3 regions of the Streptomyces sp. NPDC023723 genome follow, and region 3 is predicted to be linked to each of the others. Evidence: riboswitches for the same ligand, from Rfam matches in the RefSeq annotation. Region 3 holds a riboswitch; each other region holds the start of a gene.

Region 1 (6,611 bases), on a different contig from region 3:
CTTATTTGATCAGGACCCGGACAAGCCCACTCTCGAAAGCGCGAGGCCAACCGTGATGATCGGCAGTGTGCCGTAGGGGCGCGTGACGGGGCGGCCGACGTTGAGGGAGCCGGTGGATCCCAGGAACACGCCGTAGTAGTCGGTTCCGTCGGCCGGTGCGCCCGGCGAGCGGGTCCATACGTCGCCGAAGCCGACGAACGACGGGCCGTTGTCACCTTCGTTGATTTTGACGCCCGCGTTGTGCGCGTAGGCGGTGGGGACGAAGTAGCCGTTGGTGTAGTTGGCCGGGTCGAAGCCCAGCTCGGCCTCGGTCGCGATCTTGCTGGGGCCGAAGTACCGGAACGCCTCCTCGCCGCTGAGCGCCCACACGTAGTCCGTGGTGCTGGTGCCGGTCGTGGTCCAGGTGCCCCACCAGTCGCTGCTGAGCAGTTTGTTGTAGGCGGGGTAGGAGCCGGAGGACTTCATGGACACCGCGGTCTTGAGGATCTTCCGCTTCTCCGCGGCGGTGAAGGCCGCGTCGTAGAAGCCCGTCGGGTCGCCGGCCAGGTTCTTGCCGCCGGTGCTGTTGAGCCAGGCGCGGAGGTTGCTCGTGTTCCAGGCGTTGCTGTTGTCGTCCGGGTTGAATTCGGCCCCGTCCACGATTTCGGCGGTGGCGAGGACCGCGGTGTTGCCGCTGATGTCGAGGAGTCGCCAGTCCAGGGGCTGTTTGGTCGTGCCGGTGGGGTCGGTCTGGGGATAGCTTCCGAAGCTCCGCACCACCGCGTTGCCCGATCCGAGCTTGGCGTCGGTGCCCGGGTAGAGCAGGAAGCCGTTGCCCAGGTTCACATGGCGCTTGCCGCTCGCGTCCTTGGCGACCTTCACGTGCTTCAGCAGCACCTTGCCCGCGGAGTTGACGATCCGGTCGGCGTCCGAACCGTCGGGGCGCCCGCTCAGGCCGATCAGCACGGTACGGCCGGCGGAGTTGGTGGCCGTGCCGTCGCCGCCCAGGGTCCACTTGTCGGTCTCCTTGATCAGCGCGTTCTGCAGCTTGACCAGGGCCTTGGAGAGATAGCCGGTCCTGAACGGGGCGGTGGTGCCGAATCCGCCCTCCGCCTTCGACTTGTCGTCGGCGACGTAGCCGGTGTATTGGGTGGTCTTCTGCCAGCAGTGGTTGAGGACCAGGGTGTGCTTGAGCAGCGAGCCGTCCTTCAGGTCGTGTCCGAGCCGGCTGAACAGTTCTCCGGAGTAGCCGACGAGTGCGATGTCCCCGATGCGCAGCAGTTGCAGTGAGACCATGAAGTCGCTGCTGGTGGTGCCCGGGATGGTCGTCTCCGCGTAGTCGAAGTTGACCGTGACGTCGCCGCTGGTGCGGCTGATCGATGCCAGCGCCGTCTCCACGTCCGCGAAGTTGATCCGCGACACGTAGCTCAGGATGTCGTAGTTGTCGGAGAACTTTTCCGAGAACTCGCCCGTCTTCGGGTCGCGGGTGTAGATGTCGTTCTGGACTATGGGGTTCTGGTCGCCGGCGGCGGCGCTCAGCCAGAGGGCGACCGATCCGGCGTACTTGTCTTCGAGACAGGTGGAGATCTGGCCCGGGATGTCGGAGCTGATCTTCGTGGCGCCGTTTTCGCCGATGGTGTTGGCGTGCATGACGGTGCCGTGCACGGCGTAGTTGACGAGGAAGGCGATCGGCTCGCCGTCGAGGCCGTCGAAGCGGAGGGTGGCGACCTTGCGGTCGGTGGGGCCGGTCGGGTTGAAGCCGAGGTTGCGGTACTCGGTGACCGTTCCGTCGTCGGCGACCTTGTTGTAGACCGCGCTGCGGTTGACGTTGACGTAGCTCTCGGAGTAGCCGATGCCCACGGTCGCTGGGCGCATGTTCCGCACGGCCTCCGCGGCGGCTTCCAGCATCCGGTCCATCACCAGTTTGCCCCACCGCTGGAGGTTGGTGACGTCGGGGTCACTGTCGTCGAACGTGTAGTTCTGCTCGACGGTCACCTCGGGGGCCGCGTGCGAGTGGGTGGCCGTGAGGAACACGGCCTCGATCGGTATGCCGGTCTGCTTGGCCACGGCTTCCGCGAACTGCGGACCGTAAGGACCTCTCCCGGTTTCGGTGGACACGACCAGTACGGTCGCGGCACCGCTCGACAGCGCGAGCACACGTGTGTGGAGCGGGTCGAGGACCCCGTTCAGGGTCACGTTGGGTGCGCGGGTGAGGGGGAACATGTCGGACGTCGGGGTGATGTCCTTCACCGCGGCGCCCACTTGGAGCTTGGCCGACGGATCGGTGGTCTTGCCGGCCGAATCCGCTTTCGCCGTGTCGGCTGCCGCGGGCACTACGGTGGCCATGGCGCTGCCTGCGGCGACGGCCACCGCGGCGGCCAGTGAGCTTCCGACGAACCCCCGTCTGCTCAGCGGTTCTTCGGCTGCGCTCGCGTCGTTCTCACGCTTCATCTGCGTCACCTCGGTCGTCCCTGTTCGGTTGCGATGAGTCGCTTGTGTTCCATGAGATGTGTCGACGGGCTGCGGCCTGCCCTTTCATGTCGACGCGGTCAGAAAGCTACGGCGCCGTCATCTCCGTGACAATACCGGCGACTCAATTTTCTGAACGCAGCCAAATGGTGGTGAAGCAGGCTTCGTTGGGGGAAGGTTCCGGTCTGTGCGGTCGCCCTGGCGGATGCGGAGCGCGCTTGTCTGCGGCTTCTGTCCTTTCGTGCGAGGAGAAGATCTCACGGGCGGCGAGGCCGGCAGGCTGAACGCCTCGACAGGCGGGATGTCTGCATGTACATCTTTTGAACTTGCTTTGCAGCAGAAGTCGACGAGCGGCAATTGGTCGCGGTTTCTCCCTTGCCTGTGAGGACACGGGCAGGGAAGGCACTCGGAATCTGCTGATGACCCGACCTCGCTGATCGGCCCACCTGTCGGCAAGTCCCGCCTGCCGCCCGGCAGGCGGGACTCGTCAAGGATCACTCACCGGAGGCAGGTTCACGCTCCAGATCTCTCCGTGTCGGATGCATGTGAAAGTCGAACGCAGATTTCCCAGGGAGGCCAGCGGACGTCCGCACATCGCGGGGGGGCGTCCCGGATCCCATGGCCGGACTTCATGCTCTGCGTCGGCCACCCGGGCGAGCAAGGTCAGCGACGCGGATTATGGGGAGGGCGCTGCAAACAATGCATACGGCTGAAGGAGAGGTGTGCGAGTTGGCGGCAGGGACGGCTGGGTAACCGCGCCGGTTTCATGGCAGGTCAAAGGGGCATTTCCCCTCCCGCTGCTGGGCCGCGAGTCGCGTGGGATCTCTGTGTACGTATCGGTGTCACGTGGTTGTACGGTTCGGCGTACGCTCCCGGCCCGGTCCGGACATGCGCGGCGGCCCGACGGCGAGGGCAGCGGTGGGAGCGGAGCGTGGCCTGGGCCCGTGTGTCCGGGAGCGGGACGCCCGGGTGCGCACTGCTGGGTCAACTGGGCCAGGGCCTGTCCGGCCTGGGCGGGATTAAGGTCAGGGCCTGGCGGCTGATGTCCGCCCACCGGCTGTGGCGGGCGACCGGTCCGGGCCCCCCGGGTCGAGCCGGTACCAGCGGGCCCGGGTCGCCGGCCTCGCCGTGCGGAACGCGGGCCCAAGGGCTCGCGGCACCACAGCGGCGAGGGTCCCTCACCGCTGCCCCCGCCGGACGCCCCGGCCCGCCTCCCGGATGATGGACGGCGCTCTTCCTTTCGCGGCGCCACCCCGTAGGGTGACCTCAGCAGCTGGTTCGCCCCGTCCGCCAGGCGGGATGCGTCGTAAGAGGGAACCCGGTGGGAATCCGGGACTGCCCCGCAGCGGTGAGCGGGAACGACCGCCGTCATACGCACTGGGTTCGAGATACCGGGCCTGGGAAGCGACGGCCAGTAGGTGTCCTCCGTCACGGAGGGCGTGCTCGCAAGTCCGAAGACCTGCCAACTGCCCGCGTGCGGACCGATCCGTACGTGGACATCCCGGTGGCCTCGAGGGCGGGTCGGCGTACACACCAGATGGAACGACCGTGCTTTTGCCGCACAGGGGTCGTTGCCGTCCGGTCCGTCGTTCCCTTCGCGCTCTCGTCCCGGCTCCGGGATCTCAGGGATTCATCTCGCGAAGGAGATCTCCGTGACAGCGAAGTCCGCGACCGCGGCAGCACGGGCCACCGTGTACGGCTACCCCCGCCAGGGTCGGAACCGGGAACTGAAGAAGGCCGTCGAGGGCTACTGGAAGGGCCGCGTCACCGCCGACGCCCTCCGGGCCACCGCCGCGGAGCTGCGCCGCGGCAACTGGCGGCAGCTCGTCGACGCCGGCATCCACGAGGTGCCCACCTGCGACTTCTCGTACTACGACCACGTCCTGGACACCACCGTCATGGTGGGCGCGATCCCCAAGCGGCACCGTGCCGCCGTCGCATCCGACCCCCTCGACGGATACTTCGCCATGGCACGCGGCACCCAGGAGGTGGCACCGCTGGAGATGACCAAGTGGTTCGACACCAACTACCACTACCTGGTTCCCGAACTGGGCCCCGACACCGTCTTCACGGCTGACTCCACCAAGCAGGTGGCCGAGCTGAAGGAAGCCCTCGCCCAGGGCCTCACCGCCCGGCCCGTGCTGGTCGGACCCGTGACGTACCTGCTGCTGGCCAAGCCCGCACCGGACGCACCGGCCGGCTTCGAGCCGCTGACCCTGCTGGACCGGCTGCTGCCCGTGTACGCCGAGGTGCTCGCCGACCTGCGGACGGCCGGTGCCGAGTGGGTGCAGCTCGACGAGCCCGCCCTCGTGCAGGACCGTACCCCGGCCGAGTTGAACGCCGCCGAGCGCGCCTACCGCGATCTCGGTGGCCTCACGGACCGGCCGAAGCTGCTCGTCGCCTCCTACTTCGACCGGCTCGGGGACGCACTGTCGGTGCTGACCCAGGCCCCGGTCGAGGGACTCGCGCTGGACTTCACCGACGCTGCCGCCGCCACCCTGGACGCCCTGGCCGCCGTCGGCGGACTGCCCGGCAAACGGCTGGTCGCCGGTGTCGTCAACGGCCGCAACATCTGGATCAACGACCTGCAGAAGTCGCTGTCCACCCTCGGCACCCTGCTCGGGCTCGCCGACCGGGTCGACGTCGCCGCCTCCTGCTCCCTGCTCCACGTCCCCCTGGACACGGCGGCCGAGCGGGACATCAATCCGCAGGTCCTGCGCTGGCTGGCCTTCGCCAAGCAGAAGACCGCCGAGATCGCCGTCCTCGCCAAGGGTCTCGCCCTGGGCACCGACGCCATCGCCGGGGAACTCGCCGCCAACCGCGCCGACCTCGCCTCCCGCGCCGGCTCGCCGATCACCCGCGACCCGGCCGTACGGGCCCGCGCCGAGGCCGTGACGGGCGCCGACGCCCGCCGCTCCCAGCCGTACGCCGAACGCGCCGCCGCCCAGCGCGCCCACCTCAAACTGCCGCTGCTGCCGACCACGACCATCGGCTCCTTCCCGCAGACCGGCGAACTCCGTACGGCCCGGGCCGACCTGCGCGCCGGCCGTATCGACACCGCAGGCTACGAGGAGCGCATCAAGGATCCAGGAGGTCGTCTCCTTCCAGGAGACGACCGGCATCGACGTCCTCGTGCACGGCGAACCCGAACGCAACGACATGGTCCAGTACTTCGCCGAGCAGCTCACCGGCTACCTCGCCACCCAGCACGGCTGGGTCCAGTCCTACGGCACCCGCTACGTCCGCCCGCCGATCCTGGCCGGCGACATCTCCCGCCCCGAGCCGATGACGGTTCGCTGGACGTCGTACGCCCAGTCGCTGAGCGACCGACCAGTCAAGGGCATGCTCACCGGTCCGGTCACCATGCTCGCCTGGTCCTTCGTCCGCGACGACCAGCCGCTTGGCGACACCGCCCGCCAGGTCGCCCTCGCCCTGCGCGACGAGGTGACCGACCTGGAGGCGGCCGGCACCTCGGTCATCCAGGTCGACGAGCCCGCGTTGCGCGAGACGCTGCCGCTGCGGGCCGCCGACCGCGCGGCGTACCTGGCGTGGGCGACCGAGGCGTTCCGGCTCAGCACGAGCGGGGTGCGTCCGGACACGCAGATCCACACCCACATGTGCTACGCCGAGTTCGGCGACATCGTCCGGGCCATCGACGACCTCGACGCCGACGTGATCAGTCTGGAGGCCGCCCGCTCGCACATGCAGGTGGCCCGGGAACTGGCCGCCCACGGCTATCCGCGCGAGGCCGGGCCCGGTGTCTACGACATCCACTCCCCGCGCGTGCCGAGCGTCGACGAGGCCGCGGACCTGCTGCGCACCGGCTTGCAGGCCATCCCGGCCGAACGGCTCTGGGTCAACCCCGACTGCGGCCTGAAGACCCGCGCCTGGCCCGAGACCCGCGCCTCCCTGGAGAACCTGGTCGCCGCCGCCCGCATCGTCCGCGGTGAGGTGCCCGCCCCCTGACCGGCGAAGGCGGTGGGCCGGGACGCCACAAGCGTCCCGGCCCTTCCAGAGCACCACCACGACCGAGGCCGAAGGCGGCCCGATGCAGCCGAGAGTCTGCTGTCTGCGCATGCCGCGCGACACGCGAAGGGCCGGCACCCGTCCGACCACACCAGCGCTTGGATTTACCCAAATTCTCGCCGCGACACAACATCTGG
Region 2 (6,611 bases), on a different contig from region 3:
CACCGTCACCAGCCGGCCGTCGAACTCCGGGATCGCGACCTGCATCGCCGCGTCCATGGGGGAGAGCGCGGCGTCGGACGCCTCCCAGACCGCCTTGGACGAGGTGAGGCAGAGCCCTTGCAGCACCGGGATGTTCAGGTCGGCCAGCGCGCCGATGTCCCACGCCTCCTCGTCGCCGCCCGCCGACGCCTGCGAGGCGTGCGTGCCGCCGGCCGCGAGCACGGTGGCGACCAGGGCGTCGGCCCGGCCGAGGATCTCGTACAGCCCGGCGTCCGCGCCGCGCAGCGAACCGCAGTACACGGCAAGGGCGTTGGCGCCCTTCGCCTCGATCGCGTCGCACAGCGTGTCGACGAAGCCGGTGTTGCCGCTCAGTTCGTGGGCGCGGTAGAAGAGCACCCCCACGGTCGGGCGGCCCTCCGTGTACGGGCGTTCGCCGTGCACGCCGTACTCCGGCATCCTGCGCGGCTCCTCGAAGCCCTCGCCGGTCAGCAGCACGGTGTCGGAGAGGAACCGGGCGAGCTGGGTGAGGTTGTCCGGCCCGCCCTCGACCAGGTAGCGCAACGCCTGCGCCACCACACCGGCCGGCACCGACGACTCGGCCATCAGCTCCGCGTCCGGCACCGACTCCCCGCCGAGCAGCACGGTCGGCACCCCGGACGCCTTCAGCGCCGCCAGCCCGTCCTCCCAGGCCCGCTTGCCGCCGAGCAGCCGTACGACGACGAGGTCGGCGCCCGCCAGCAGCGCGGGCAGTTCCTCCTGGACGTCGACCCGGTTCGGGTTGCCGATCCGGTACGCGGCGCCGGACGCGGCCCGGGCCGCCAGCAGATCCGTGTCGGCGGTCGACAACAACAAGACAGTGCTCATGCGGGCGCTCCCGGTGGAATGAAAGGCAGTCCTTGTGGCGCGCCGGACTCGATGAGCCGCCACAGCGCGTCCGTGTCCGCGTGCTGTTCGATCAGGTCGCCGAGCCGGTCGAGCTGCTCCTCGCGCAGCGCGGCGAAGCTCGTGTCGGGCGCGGGCACGAAGCGGCGGCCCGCGGCGGCGGCCACCTCGCGCAAAAACGCCCGCCGGAACCCGTCCGACTCCAGCGAACCGTGCCAGTGCGTGCCCCAGGTCTGGCCGACCCGGCAGCCGTCCAGGAACGGCTCGCCGCCCGTCACCTCGGCGACGCCGTGATGGATCTCGTACCCCTCGACCCGTTCGCCGAGGGCCTCGCCGACCGGCCGGGTGAGGGTCTTCTCGCGGGCGAACCGCACCCGCACCGGCAGCACGCCGAGCCCGGCCACGTGCCCGGCGCGCGACTCGACGTCGTCCTCGATGTGCTCCCCGAGGAGCTGGAAGCCGCCGCAGACGCCGAGCACGGGCCGGCCCTCGGCGGCCCGGCGCGTCAGCGCGTCCGCGAGCCCCCGCTCCCGCAGCCAGGCAAGGGCCCGGACCGTCCCCCGGGTCCCCGGCACCACGGCCAGATCCGCGTCGGCCAGTTCCTCCGGCCGGTCCACGAACCGCACCACGACCCCCGGTTCGGCGGCGAGCGCGTCCACGTCCGTGAAGTTGGACATCAGCGGGACCGCGCAGACGGCGACCCGCAGCACGTCCGCGCCGACGGGGGCGGTGACCCGGGACTCCCGGACGGCGCCGCGCAGCGACACCGCCATCCCGTCCTCCTCGTCGATGCCGAGCCCGTGCCGGTACGGCAGCACGCCGTACGTCCGCCGCCCGGTGAGCCCGTGGAGCATGTCCAGGCCCGGTTTCAGCAACGACACGTCGCCCCGGAACTTGTTCACCAGGAACCCGGCGACCAGCGCCTGGTCCTCGGGCGCGAGCAGCGCGACCGTGCCGAAGAAGGAGGCGAAGACACCGCCCCGGTCGATGTCCCCGACGACCAGGACGGGCAGCCCGGCGCCGCGCGCGATCCCCATGTTCACGATGTCGGTCCGGCGCAGGTTGATCTCCGCCGGACTGCCCGCCCCTTCACAGATCACCGCGTCATACGTGCCCCGCAGTTCGGCCAGGCACTCCAGCACGGTGCCGAGCAACCGCCGCTGCCGTCCGCCGTGGTAGCCGCGGGCGCTCATCTCACCGACCGGCTTGCCGAGCAGCACGACCTGGCTGCTCTGCTCGCCGCCGGGCTTGAGCAGCACGGGGTTCATCAGCGCGGTCGGCTCCACCCGGCACGCCTGCGCCTGCATGGCCTGCGCCCGTCCGATCTCCGCGCCCTCCCGGGTCACGAACGAGTTGAGCGACATGTTCTGCGCCTTGAACGGAGCCACCTTCACGCCCTGCCGCACCAGCCACCGGCAGATCCCGGCGGTCACGACGCTCTTGCCGGCGTCGGAGGTGGTACCGGCGACGAGCAGACCGCCGTTCACGCGTCACGTCCTTTCAGCAGCCGGGCCCCCGCGATCTGGGCGCCTGCGATCCGGGCGCCCGCGCACACGCCGAGCGCGAGCCAGCTCACGCGCCGGGACAGCCGTACCGCCCGGTCGATGTCGGCGACGCGCACGGTCCGCCCGTGCGCCCCGTTGAGGACGGGCCGGTGCTCGACCCGGCCGCCGTACGCCAGGGTCCCGCCCAGCCGTACCCCGAGGGCGCCCGCGAAGGACGCCTCCACCGGCCCGGCGTTGGGGCTCGGATGCCGGCCGGCGTCGGTCCGCCAGGCCCGTACGGCACCCCGGGGATCGCCGCCGGCCGCGGCGGCCAGTACGGCGGTCAGCCGGGCGCCCGGCCCTCCGGCCACGTCGTCCAGCCGGGCCGAGGCCCAGCCGTAGCGCCGGTGGCGGGGCGACTTGTGGCCGACCATGGCGTCGAGGGTGTTGACGGCCCGGAAGCCGAGCAGCCCCGGCACCCCGGCCGCGGCCCCCCACACCAGCGCGCCCACCACCGCGTCGGAGGTGTTCTCGGCGACGGACTCCACCACGGCCCGGGCGATCCCGTCGGCGTCCAGTGCCTGCGGGTCCCGCCCGCACAGGTGCGGCAGCCGCTCCCGGGCGCCCTCGACGTCCCCGGCCGTCAGCGCCCGTCCGATCGCGGACGCCTCCCGGGCCAGCGAGGTCCCGCCGACCACGGCCCAGGTGGCGGCGGCGGTCAGGGTGATGGAGGCGGCGGGCCAGGGGCGTACGGCCCGGGCGGCCACGGCGCCCAGGGCGACGGCGCCACCGGCGCACACGGCGGTGTGCAGGGCGCCCACACCCCGGTGGTCCCGCCACAGCAGTTGTTCGACGGCACCGGCCGCGCGGCCGAACACGGCGACCGGATGCCCGCGGCGGGGATCGCCGAGGAGCAGGTCACCGAGGAGGCCGGCGGTGGCGCCGTACGCGAAGACGCGTCCGGCACGCACGGGACGTCAGCCGGTCACGCGATCGGAGACGGGGGAACCGGACCTGCGGTCTGAACGGCGGCCGAGCATCGCGTTATGTCCTCACTAGGGTGTCCACGCCCTGGTTCGACGAGACCGGCGGTGAGAGTTCCTGACTCCCGGGGAGCACTCCCCGGTCACAGTGGCGGGACCGCGCCGGATTCGCACCGGGCTTCCTCTCCTGCCGCCGTACATGGCCCCGGAAGTCCACCACGTGCCGAGAACACCCGTCAACTTGCCGTTGACCTGCGACGGAGGAGCGCGGGCGGCCGTACGGCGGCCCGCGCGGGCCGAAAGAGCCCGGTGCGGGTCCGGATTGCCCTCCCTGGACCCGGACATGACCAGGGGAGGCGGGTGCGCCACCCCGGGGGCCGGGGTGGCCGACGACACATCCGGCGGCGCCTCAGGCCACGATCAGATAGATCCCGTACGCCACCGCCGCCGCGCACGCCGCGAAGCAGACGTACGCGCCGGTGACCGCGAGGCCCGCCGAGCCGCCCTGCGCGGCGGCCCGCTCCTGGCGGGTCAGGCCGGCGATGCCGAGGGTGAACAGGGTCACCAGGGCGACGGTGGCCCCGAGGCCGACGCCGAAGACGGAGCCGAGGGCTGCCCAGTCGATGTCCATACTGCTTCTCTTCCTTCCGGCCCGGCCGGGACTCAGACGGGGGTGGCGGCCGAACGGGCCGGGGCGTCGGGGAGTTCGGAGGGCTGGGCCGGGATGGCGGCCGCGAGGCTCTCGACCGGGGGGAGACCGCCGGGGGCGTCGGGGGCGTCGGCCGGGGGGCCGACCGGCGGCGGGGCCACCGCGGCCACCGCCGCGGTCACCACGCCGGCCGGTTCCGCGCCGTCCGGGACGGCGACGTTGGTGTGGTCGACGACCTCGCGCCGGGAGATCCGCCAGATCGCGAAGCTCGCGGCGACCAGCAGCACCGCGACCAGCGCCGTGCCCCAGTCGCCCAGCGAGCAGACCCACTCGGCGAGCGCGGCGACCAGGGCCGCGGCCGGCAGCGTCAGCACCCAGGCGACGACCATCCGGGTCGCCGTGGACCAGCGCACCACCCCGCCCTTGCGGCCGAGGCCGGCCCCCATCACCGAACCGGAGACCGAGTGCGTGGTGGAGAGGGAGAAGCCGAGGTGGGAGGAGGCCAGGATGACCGTCGCGGCGCTGGTCTGGGCGGCGAAGCCCTGCTGCGGCTGGAGGTCGGTCAGGCCCTTGCCCATGGTCTGGATGATCCGCCAGCCGCCGAGGTAGGTGCCCATCGCGATGGCGAGGCCCGCGCACAGGATGACCCAGACCGGCGGGTCGGAGTCGGGGGCGAGGGCGCCGCCGGCCACCAGGGCGAGGGTGATGATGCCCATCGTCTTCTGGGCGTCGTTGGTGCCGTGCGCCAGCGAGACCAGACCGGCCGAGGCGATCTGCCCGGCCCGGTAGCCCTTCTCGGCCGCCCGGCCGTCGGCCCCCCGGCCCAGCCGGTACGACAGCCGGGTGGCGACCAGGGCCGCGACGCCCGCCACCGCCGGGGCGGCGACCGCCGGGAGCAGCACCTTGGTGACGAGGACGTCGCCGTGCACCGCGCCGACGCCCGCCGAGGCGATCGCGGCGCCGATCAGACCGCCCATGAGGGCGTGCGAGGAACTGGACGGCAGCCCGACCAGCCAGGTCAGCAGGTTCCAGAGGATCGCGCCGACCAGGGCGGCGAAGATGACCTCGGGACGGATGCCGGTCTCGTCGACGAGACCCTTGGAGATCGTGTTGGCGACCTCCACGGAGAGGAATGCGCCCACGAGGTTCAGCACGGCGGACATGGCCACCGCGACCTTGGGCTTGAGCGCACCGGTCGAAATGGTCGTTGCCATCGCGTTCGCGGTGTCGTGGAAACCGTTCGTGAAATCAAACGCGAGTGCGGTCACCACCACAATCGCGAGGATCAGCGAGAAGCTTTCCATTTACCCAGGCAATCGTTCGAGGTCATTGGCTGGTTGAACGTAGGCAACCAGGGTGAACGGAAGATGAACTGAGGGGGGCTTCATGGTGTCCGGAATCGGAGCCACCGCCCCCCCTCGGTCTCGACTCCCCGGGCGGAGGATCACTGCCCGCCCGGTGCGCCGGTCCGCCCCCGCCTGGCAGGATCGCCGGGGCGGGAACCACCGGGTGAAGGAGGCGGCATCGTGTCCGAGTCGCGGGGCGGGGTCGTGCGCCCGGAAGAGGCGCGCGCCTGGGCGGCGCTGGTGGCCACCGCCCGGCGCACGGTCGCCGACGGTCTGGTGGTCGGCACCTCCGGCAACGTCTCGGTCCGGGTCGGCGACACCGTCCTGGTCACGCCGTCCGGCGTGCCGTACGACCGGCTCGCACCGGACGACGTCACCGGCGTCGCGCTGGCCGACGGACGGCAGGTGCTCGGCGCCCTGGTCCCGACCAGCGAACTGCCCATGCACCTCGCGGTGTACCGGCACACCGACGCGGGCGCCGTCGTCCACACCCACGCCGTGCACGCCACGGCCGTCTCCACCCTGGTCCCGGAACTGCCACTGGCGCACTACATGGCCGCGGCCCTCGGCGGCCCCGTCCGGGTCGCCCAGTACGCGACGTACGGCACCGAGGAACTGGCCGCGCACATGCTCCGGGCCCTCGACGGCCGCTCCGGCTGCCTCCTCCAGAACCACGGGACGATCACCTACGGGGCCGGCCTCGACCAGGCCTACGACCGCACCGCCCAGCTGGAGTGGATGTGCCGGCTGTGGCTGACCGCCTCCTCGGTCCCCGGCCTGACCCCGTCCCTGCTGACGGAGGACCAGCTCGCCCGGGTGGCGGAGCGGCTGCGCGGCTACGGGCAGCAGGGCTGAGGGCAGGCCCCGGCGCCCGCCCGCGCCACCCGCCCCTCACCCGGAGTCGTCCTTCCGGTGGCTTACGACGGGGCACGCCGGGAAACTGGGAGCTGTGCGCACCGTCACCGCAACGACCGCCGCCGTCACCGCGGCCCTGGCAGCAGGCGCCGCGAGCGTCGCCGCCGGCCGCCTCGCCAGCGACGCCGCCCTCAAGGCGACGCCCGGCCGGCCCCTGCCCACCGAACCCCGGCTCACGGTGCACGGCACCGCCGCCGGACAGATCACCCTCACCCGGCACCTGGCCGCACTGCGGCCCGGCCGGTACGGGCTGGCCGGCGACGGCTCGCACGCCGTCGTGGGCCCCGTGCTGCCCGGCGACCGGCACCCCGCCGACACCGTCGTGCGCCGCCTGGAAGGCGTCACACACGGC
Region 3 (6,611 bases):
CCAGTTCCTGCGCCGCCGACCCGCCGGCCTCGTGGTACGGCAGCGCGTCCACGGTCAGCGCGCGCAGCCCCGGGAACCTCTCGGCGCGCTCCCGGACCACCGCCCAGGCGACGTCGTACGGCCGTCCCGTGCGCGCCTCGTGGCCCAGCGGGTCGGCGCCCAGGGTGCAGCGCACCGCCTCGGGGGCGACGCCGCGCTCCTCGTACAGCCCGAGCAGCCGCCGCGCCGCCGCCTCGGACTGGGCGCCGGCGTCCAGGGCGACGGGCGCCAGGTCCAGGTGGACGCCGTCCAGCGCGTCGGCGAGGGACGCGACCGGGAGGCCGGCCAGCCACAGGGAGGTGACGCCGTTCTCCAGGTCGGCCAGGACCGCGCCCCGGTCCGCGACCGTGTGCCGCTGGCGCACGTCCCAGCCGCCGGCCGTGTGCCCCTCGGCCCGGCCACCGCGCACGAAGGGCGCGAAGCCGGGCAGTCCGGGGTTGGGCGCGGTGTCCCTGGAGGTGTAGAGGGGCCGGACGCGCAGCCCGTCTTCCAGCGCGGTGGAGAGCTTCTGCTCCGCCTCGGCGTCGTCCGAGAACTCCTTGCCGGACTTGCGCAGGACACCCGCCACGAGGTGCTGCCACTGCTCATGTGTCGCGTCAGGGAACTCGGCCGCCGGCGGGAGCCCGTCGTCAGGCAGGACCGTCATGCTCGGATGCTAGGGCAGGACGGCGGACGGGCAGCAGAGGGCGCACTTGTGACCTTGTTCTCTTCGGCGGTGTGATGTGGGACGCTCGTCCGTCCGGGGGAGTGGTGTGTGACCTGCGTCACCGGGTGAGGGGGTCCGGGGCGCTGTGCGTATTCCCGGAGGTACGGAGGGCGGAGGGGGAGGGGGAGGGGGAGGGGGGTCATGACCGCCGGGTGGTGCTCGCGCACGGTGCGCGCCGCGGTGTTCGCGGCCGTCTGCGTGCTGCTCGCCGCCCTGGGGCACGTCCTGATGTCCGGTACGGCGGTGCCGTGGCCGGCCGTGACGGGTGGTGCGGTGCTCACCGGCGGGGCGGCCTGGTGGCTCGCGGGGCGGGAGCGCGGACCGGTGCCGGTGGGTGCCTTCACGGTGGCCGCGCAGGGGGCGTTGCACGGCTTCTTCTCCTTCGGGCAGGGGGCGGGGGCGGGGGCGGGAGCGGCGGGCGGGATGTCCGGCCCGTCCGGCATGGGCGCGATGGAGATGGGCCATGCCCATGTGATGGAGCAGGGCCCGGCTGTGATGGAGCAGGGCCCGGCCGCCGCGCCCGGCATGCTCGCCGCGCACCTGCTCGCCGCCCTGCTCAGCGGCGCCTGGCTGGCGTACGGCGAACGCGCCGCCTTCCGTCTCCTGCGGGCCGTCGCCGGGTGGCTGCGCGCACCGCTGCGCCCGCTGCCCCGGGTTCCCGCGCTGCCGGGGCGCCCGCCGGTCCGGGCCCGCCGGGCCGATGACGGGGGCGCCCCGCGGCCGCTCCCGCTCGCGTACGCGATCACGCCCCGGGGTCCGCCGGAAGGGTTCGCTGTCGCCTGACGACAGCCGGCTTCCCGAGGCCGTCGCGGACCGCTCTGCCGTCCGCCGCCCCGGGCACCGGCCGCGCACAGCCGTGCCCGGCCGCCACCCTTCACCGGCCCGGGCCGCCGTGCCCGTCGGCCGCCGCTGCCCGGACGCCGGTCGCGCAACCGCGAGGACACACAGGTGACCACTGCCGTCTTGCCGCCGTACCCGCCAAGAGAGCCCGAGCAGCCGGGAGAGGAGTCGATAACCGCCTGGGCGCTGGCCGCCCGGACCGGCGACCCGGACGCCGTCGAGCGTTTCGTCCGGGCCCTGCACCGCGACGTCCGCCGCCACGTGACGTTCCTCGGCGCCGATCCGCAGAGCGCCGACGACCTGACCCAGGAGACGTTCCTGCGGGCCCTGGGCAGCCTGCACCGGTTCGAGGGCCGCTGCTCGGCCCGTACCTGGCTGCTGTCCATCGCCCGGCGCGCGGTGGCCGACAGCATCCGCCGCACCACCCGCCGGCCCCGGCTGTCGGACACCGCGGACTGGGCGGCGGCCGTCGAACGCGCCCAGGCGCGCGACCTGCCCGGCTTCGACGAGGGGATCGCCCTCGCCGGACTGCTGGACGCGCTGCCCGCCGACCGCCGCGAGGCGTTCGTCCTGACCCAGCTGCTCGGGCTGCCCTACGCGCAGGCCGCCGCGGTCAGCGACTGCCCGGTCGGCACGGTCCGCTCCCGCGTGGCCCGTGCCCGCACCGCGCTGATCCGGTCCCTCAACGAGAGCGAGGCGGTGCCGGTCTGAGCGACGGCTCCGCCACCGCCGCCAGTTCCTCCGCCGTACGCGGCCCCGGTGCCGTGTCCGGCAGCAGGCCCCGGGCGCGCAGCAGCCGGGCCGCCGCGATGCCCCACGGCAGCCGCAGGCCCGCACGGGACAGCAGATCCGTGCGGGCCAGCATCCCGGCGGCCGGCCCGGTGTGCACGCCGTCCGGGGTGAGCAGCGCCGCGTCGTCGGCCCAGCGCAGCGCCAGGTCGACGTCGTGGGTGGCCATGACCACGGTGGTGCCGTCGGCGCGCAGCGCGTCGAGGGTGGTCAGCAGGCGTTCCTGGCCGTCCGGGTCGAGCCCGGCGGTCGGTTCGTCGAGGATCAGCACCCTCGGCCGCATCGCGACCGCCCCCGCGATCGCGGCCCGCTTGCGCTGCCCGTACGACAGCAGGTGGGTGGGCCGGTCGGCGAGCGCCGTGATGTCCAGCGCGGCCAGCGCCTCGGCGACCCGGGCGCGGACCTCGGCGTCCGGCAGACCGAGGTTGAGCGGCCCGAACGACACGTCCTGCCCGACGGACGCGGCGAAGAGCTGGTCGTCCGGGTCCTGCACCACCGCCTGCACGGTGGTCCGCAGCCGGGTCAGCCCCTTCCGGTCGTACGTCACCGGCTCGCCGCGGACCGTCAGCTCCCCTCTCCGCGGCCGCAGTCCGCCGCTCAGCAGCCGCATCAGCGTGGTCTTGCCGCTGCCGTTGCGGCCCAGCAGCGCCAGGGCCCGTGACTCGGGCACGTCGAAGTCCAGCCCGTCGAGCACGGCGGGACCGTCCTCGTAGCCGAAGGACGCGCCGCGCAGGGCGAGGAGTGCCGGCTCGCTCATGTCAGCGGACCTCTCAGGACGAAGGTGAGCGCGGTCAGCGCGGTGAGCAGGGCGAGGCTCGCCGCCGTGAAGCGGCCGGAGACCCGGGCCGGCGGGACCAGGACCCGCAGCGTGCCGTCGTAGCCGCGGCCGGCCAGTCCGGTCTGCAGCCGCGCCGCCCGGTCGAAGGCCCGCACGAACGCGGTGGCGCCGAGCCCGCCCAGCGAACGCCAGGCCGCGGCCCGCGTGCTGTGCCCGAGCCGCGCGGCCTGCGAGGCGCGGACCCGGCGCACCGAGTCCAGGAGCAGGAAACTCATCCGGTACGTCACCAGTGCCACGTCCACCACCGGGGCCGGCACCCCGGCCCGCACCAGCCGGGGCAGCAGGTCGGACATCGGGGTGGTGAAGGCGAACAGCAGCACCCCGAGGGAGCCGGCCGAGGTGCGCAGCAGCAGCTCACCGGCGCGCACCGGGCCGTCCGCGGCCAGGCCCAGGAAGGGGCCCGGCCCGCCGGCCCGCACCAGCAGCGGCAGCGCGCCCGTCACACAGAACCCGAGCGGCACCCGGTACGCCCGCCACAGCCGCCGGGCCGGCACCCCGGCCGGGCCGAGCAGCACGGTCAGCGCCGTCACCAGCACCAGGGCCGCGCCCGGCCAGGGCGGCAGCGAGATCGCCAGCACCGTGAGGCCCAGGGCGAGCACCGCCTTGTCCACCGGATGCCGGCGGCGCCAGCGGCTGCTGTGCGCCGCCGCGTCGATCGGCAGCACTCAGGCGTCCTCGTGCAGCTGCTCGGCCCACTCGGTCCGCTCGGCCCGCTCATGCTGTTCGCGGGTGCCCTGCCGCCGGCCCCGGCGCAGCCCGAAGTAGTACGCCAGCACGCCCGCGCCGAGCGCCGCCTGCACGGCGAACAGCGCCGACTCGATCTCCCCGGACGGGGGTTCGTACAGGGGCGAGAACCACGGTTTGTAGTCCGGTTCGATGTCGGTGATCGCGGTCTCCGCCTCGGCGTCGGACCCGGCGAACGGCTCCGCCTTGTGGTCGCCGAGCCCGAACACCAGGGGCAGCACGGCCAGCGCGGCCACCGCGAGCAGCAGCAGGAGGTTGATCCGTGTGTTCCGCTTCACCGGGCCACCGCCGTCCGCTCGTCGCTCGTCGCCCTGGCCGTCAGCAGCACGCCGAGCCGGGTGAGATCCCCCGCGCTGGACTGCACCAGCAGCCGCATCACCAGCACCGTCAGCAGCCCCTCGCTCACCGCGAGCGGGATCTGCGTGACCGCGAAGATGGACCCGAACTTGCCGAGCGCGCCCCAGAACCCGCTGCTCGGGTCGGGGAAGGCCAGCGCGAGCTGCACACTGGTGACGCAGTACGTGACCAGGTCGGCGACGAACGCGCCGCAGAACACCGTGGCCATCAGCGGCACGTCGAGGCGGCGCAGCAGCCGGTAGACGGCGTACCCGGCCCAGGGGCCGGCGATCGCCATGGAGAAGACGTTGGCGCCGAGCGTGGTCAGCCCGCCGTGCGCCAGCAGCAGCGCCTGGAACAGCAGGGTGATCGTGCCGAGCACCGCCATGATCGGCGGGCGGAACAGGATCGCGCCGAGCCCGGTGCCGGTGGGATGGGAGCAACTCCCGGTCACCGACGGCAGTTTCAGGGCGGACAGGACGAAGGTGAAGGCCCCGGCGGCACCGAGGAGCAGGGTGCTCTCCGGATGCTCGCGGACCTCACGGGTGAGGGAACGTACTCCGTGGACGACGAACGGCGCGGACGCGACACCCCAGGCGATCGCGTGCGCCGGAGGCAGGAAACCCTCGGCTATGTGCATGACTCGGCAGACCCTCTCCAGCACCTCGTGGATGGACGACGCGCCTTGGCCGGTCTCCTGGCTGACGGGTACCACCGCCCGAACTCCGCCTTCCCGGGTCCGTGAGGACCCAGTGGCTGCCCCCTCGCAAGGGGCTGGAGCCGGACTTCCCGATCACAGTGGCGAGGGCCGCACCGGTGTCGCACCGATTTCCCGTTCACCAAGGCGTGGTGACACTAGTGCTCGGGACCGGGTGGTGACAACCACGCCTCGGGGCCGGTGGATCTTCAGGGGCGGCGGGTGACCAGGTCCCGCACCCGCTCGCTCAGCGCCGTCACGGCGGCCGTCAGGAAGACGAACGTGTACAGGATCTGCACGACCGTCACCACTCGCGCGGTCTGTCCGCGCGGCGTGATGTCCCCGTAGCCGACGGTGGCGAGAGTGACCACGGTGAAGTACAGGGCGTCCACCCGGGTGCGCAGCCCGTGGAACTCCCCGGGCTGCTTGGCGAGGATGTAGTACGCGGCGGCGAAGGTGTGCACGGACAGCAGGATCAGCAGCGTGATGGCCAGCCCCGGGCGGGTCTCCGGGCGGCCGGTGAGGACGTGGTGCACCTGGCGCAGCAGCAGGACGGCGACGCCGGCCAGCAGCAGGGCGAACAGCAGCCAGCTCAGACCGGGGCGGTGCGGTCCCAGCGCGTCGAGCGGGAGCAGGAAGTAGGCCGCCACCACCGTGACCACCGTGCCGCCGGTCCACAGCAGCCAGGACCGGGCGGTGCTCCACACCGCTCGGGGCCCGTGTGCGCTGCCCGGCGTGGTCATGGGGTCCTCCGGCGTGTTCCGCCCGTGCCTGCCGTCGCCAGTCAACGCGAGGGTGTCCGGGGCCGCATGTTCTGTGCCGTAAACCCGCTCCGACGTCCTTCACCCGTTCGGCGTATCCCGCGTGGTCGCCGGTGGCGGTCCGGCACAGGCTCGGAGGAACCGTGAGAAGGGATCACCCTCATGACCCAGCACGCCGCACCGAACCCCGGTGCCTCCTCGTCCGCGCGTTCCGCCGCCCGGCACCAAGGCTGGGTGACCGGAGGCGTCGTCTTCGCGGGCGTCCTGATGCTGATCAACGGCGCCCTCGCGGTGCTCCAGGGCATCGCGGCGATCGCCGAGGACGACGTGTACGCCAGCGTCGGCACGTACGTCTACGAGATGAACCTCACCGGCTGGGGCGTCCTGCACGTCGTGCTCGGCGCGCTGGTCCTGGTCACCGGGTTCGGGCTGCTCAGGGACATGGCGTGGGCCCGCTTCGCCGGCATCGCGCTGGCCTCGCTCAGCCTCGTCGCGCAGTTCCTGTTCCTGCCGTACGCGCCCGTCTGGTCGGTGATCCAGATGGCGATCGACGTCTTCGTGATCTGGGCACTGGCCAGCCGGCAGGACGAGACGAGGCGCGCGGTCTGACCGCACGGGCGGCCATCCGGCCGTACCCGTCCACCCGTCGCGGGCGCCCGCCACCGCCGCACTCAACGGCGCTGGCGGCGCCGCCGTGCCAGCAGGGCGGCGGCCGTGGTCACGGCGGTCAGCCCGGCTGGCTGTGCCGGCCCCCGCCTGGGCCGGCGTCCGCGGCGACCGCCGTGCTCAACGGCGGTGGTGGCGTCGTCGTGCCAGTAGGGCGGCGGCCGTGCCCGCGGCGGTCAGGCCGGCCGCCGTGCC

Evidence for each region. A riboswitch is a leader RNA that binds a small molecule or an ion and turns the genes downstream of it on or off. The one in region 3 is predicted to bind cobalamin.
Region 1: it holds a riboswitch for cobalamin, as region 3 does, so the genes downstream of both, metE (5-methyltetrahydropteroyltriglutamate--homocysteine S-methyltransferase) here and AB0G32_RS21230 (energy-coupling factor ABC transporter permease) in region 3, are expected to answer to the same signal.
Region 2: it holds a riboswitch for cobalamin, as region 3 does, so the genes downstream of both, AB0G32_RS33700 (cobalamin biosynthesis protein) here and AB0G32_RS21230 (energy-coupling factor ABC transporter permease) in region 3, are expected to answer to the same signal.

The regions. Positions count from the first base shown of each region.
Region 1 covers NZ_JBFAAP010000009.1:28,211-34,821, reverse strand. Annotated here, with positions in the region: gene AB0G32_RS12905 (neutral/alkaline non-lysosomal ceramidase N-terminal domain-containing protein) at 10-2,430, opposite strand; cobalamin riboswitch at 3,706-3,930, shown strand; partial or broken gene metE (5-methyltetrahydropteroyltriglutamate--homocysteine S-methyltransferase) at 4,101-6,414, shown strand.
Region 2 covers NZ_JBFAAP010000054.1:28,360-34,970, forward strand. Annotated here, with positions in the region: gene cobN (cobaltochelatase subunit CobN) at 1-864, opposite strand, end outside; gene AB0G32_RS33695 (cobyric acid synthase) at 861-2,369, opposite strand; gene AB0G32_RS33700 (cobalamin biosynthesis protein) at 2,366-3,337, opposite strand; cobalamin riboswitch at 3,441-3,583, opposite strand; gene AB0G32_RS33705 (hypothetical protein) at 3,759-3,980, opposite strand; gene AB0G32_RS33710 (inorganic phosphate transporter) at 4,013-5,302, opposite strand; gene AB0G32_RS33715 (class II aldolase/adducin family protein) at 5,525-6,199, shown strand; gene AB0G32_RS33720 (alpha/beta fold hydrolase) at 6,294-6,611, shown strand, end outside.
Region 3 covers NZ_JBFAAP010000019.1:120,775-127,385, forward strand. Annotated here, with positions in the region: gene AB0G32_RS21200 (methylmalonyl-CoA mutase subunit beta) at 1-685, opposite strand, end outside; gene AB0G32_RS21205 (hypothetical protein) at 887-1,528, shown strand; gene AB0G32_RS21210 (sigma-70 family RNA polymerase sigma factor) at 1,694-2,296, shown strand; gene AB0G32_RS21215 (ATP-binding cassette domain-containing protein) at 2,268-3,131, opposite strand; gene cbiQ (cobalt ECF transporter T component CbiQ) at 3,128-3,877, opposite strand; gene AB0G32_RS21225 (energy-coupling factor ABC transporter substrate-binding protein) at 3,878-4,234, opposite strand; gene AB0G32_RS21230 (energy-coupling factor ABC transporter permease) at 4,231-4,932, opposite strand; cobalamin riboswitch at 4,962-5,151, opposite strand; gene AB0G32_RS21235 (potassium channel family protein) at 5,199-5,732, opposite strand; gene AB0G32_RS21240 (hypothetical protein) at 5,913-6,359, shown strand.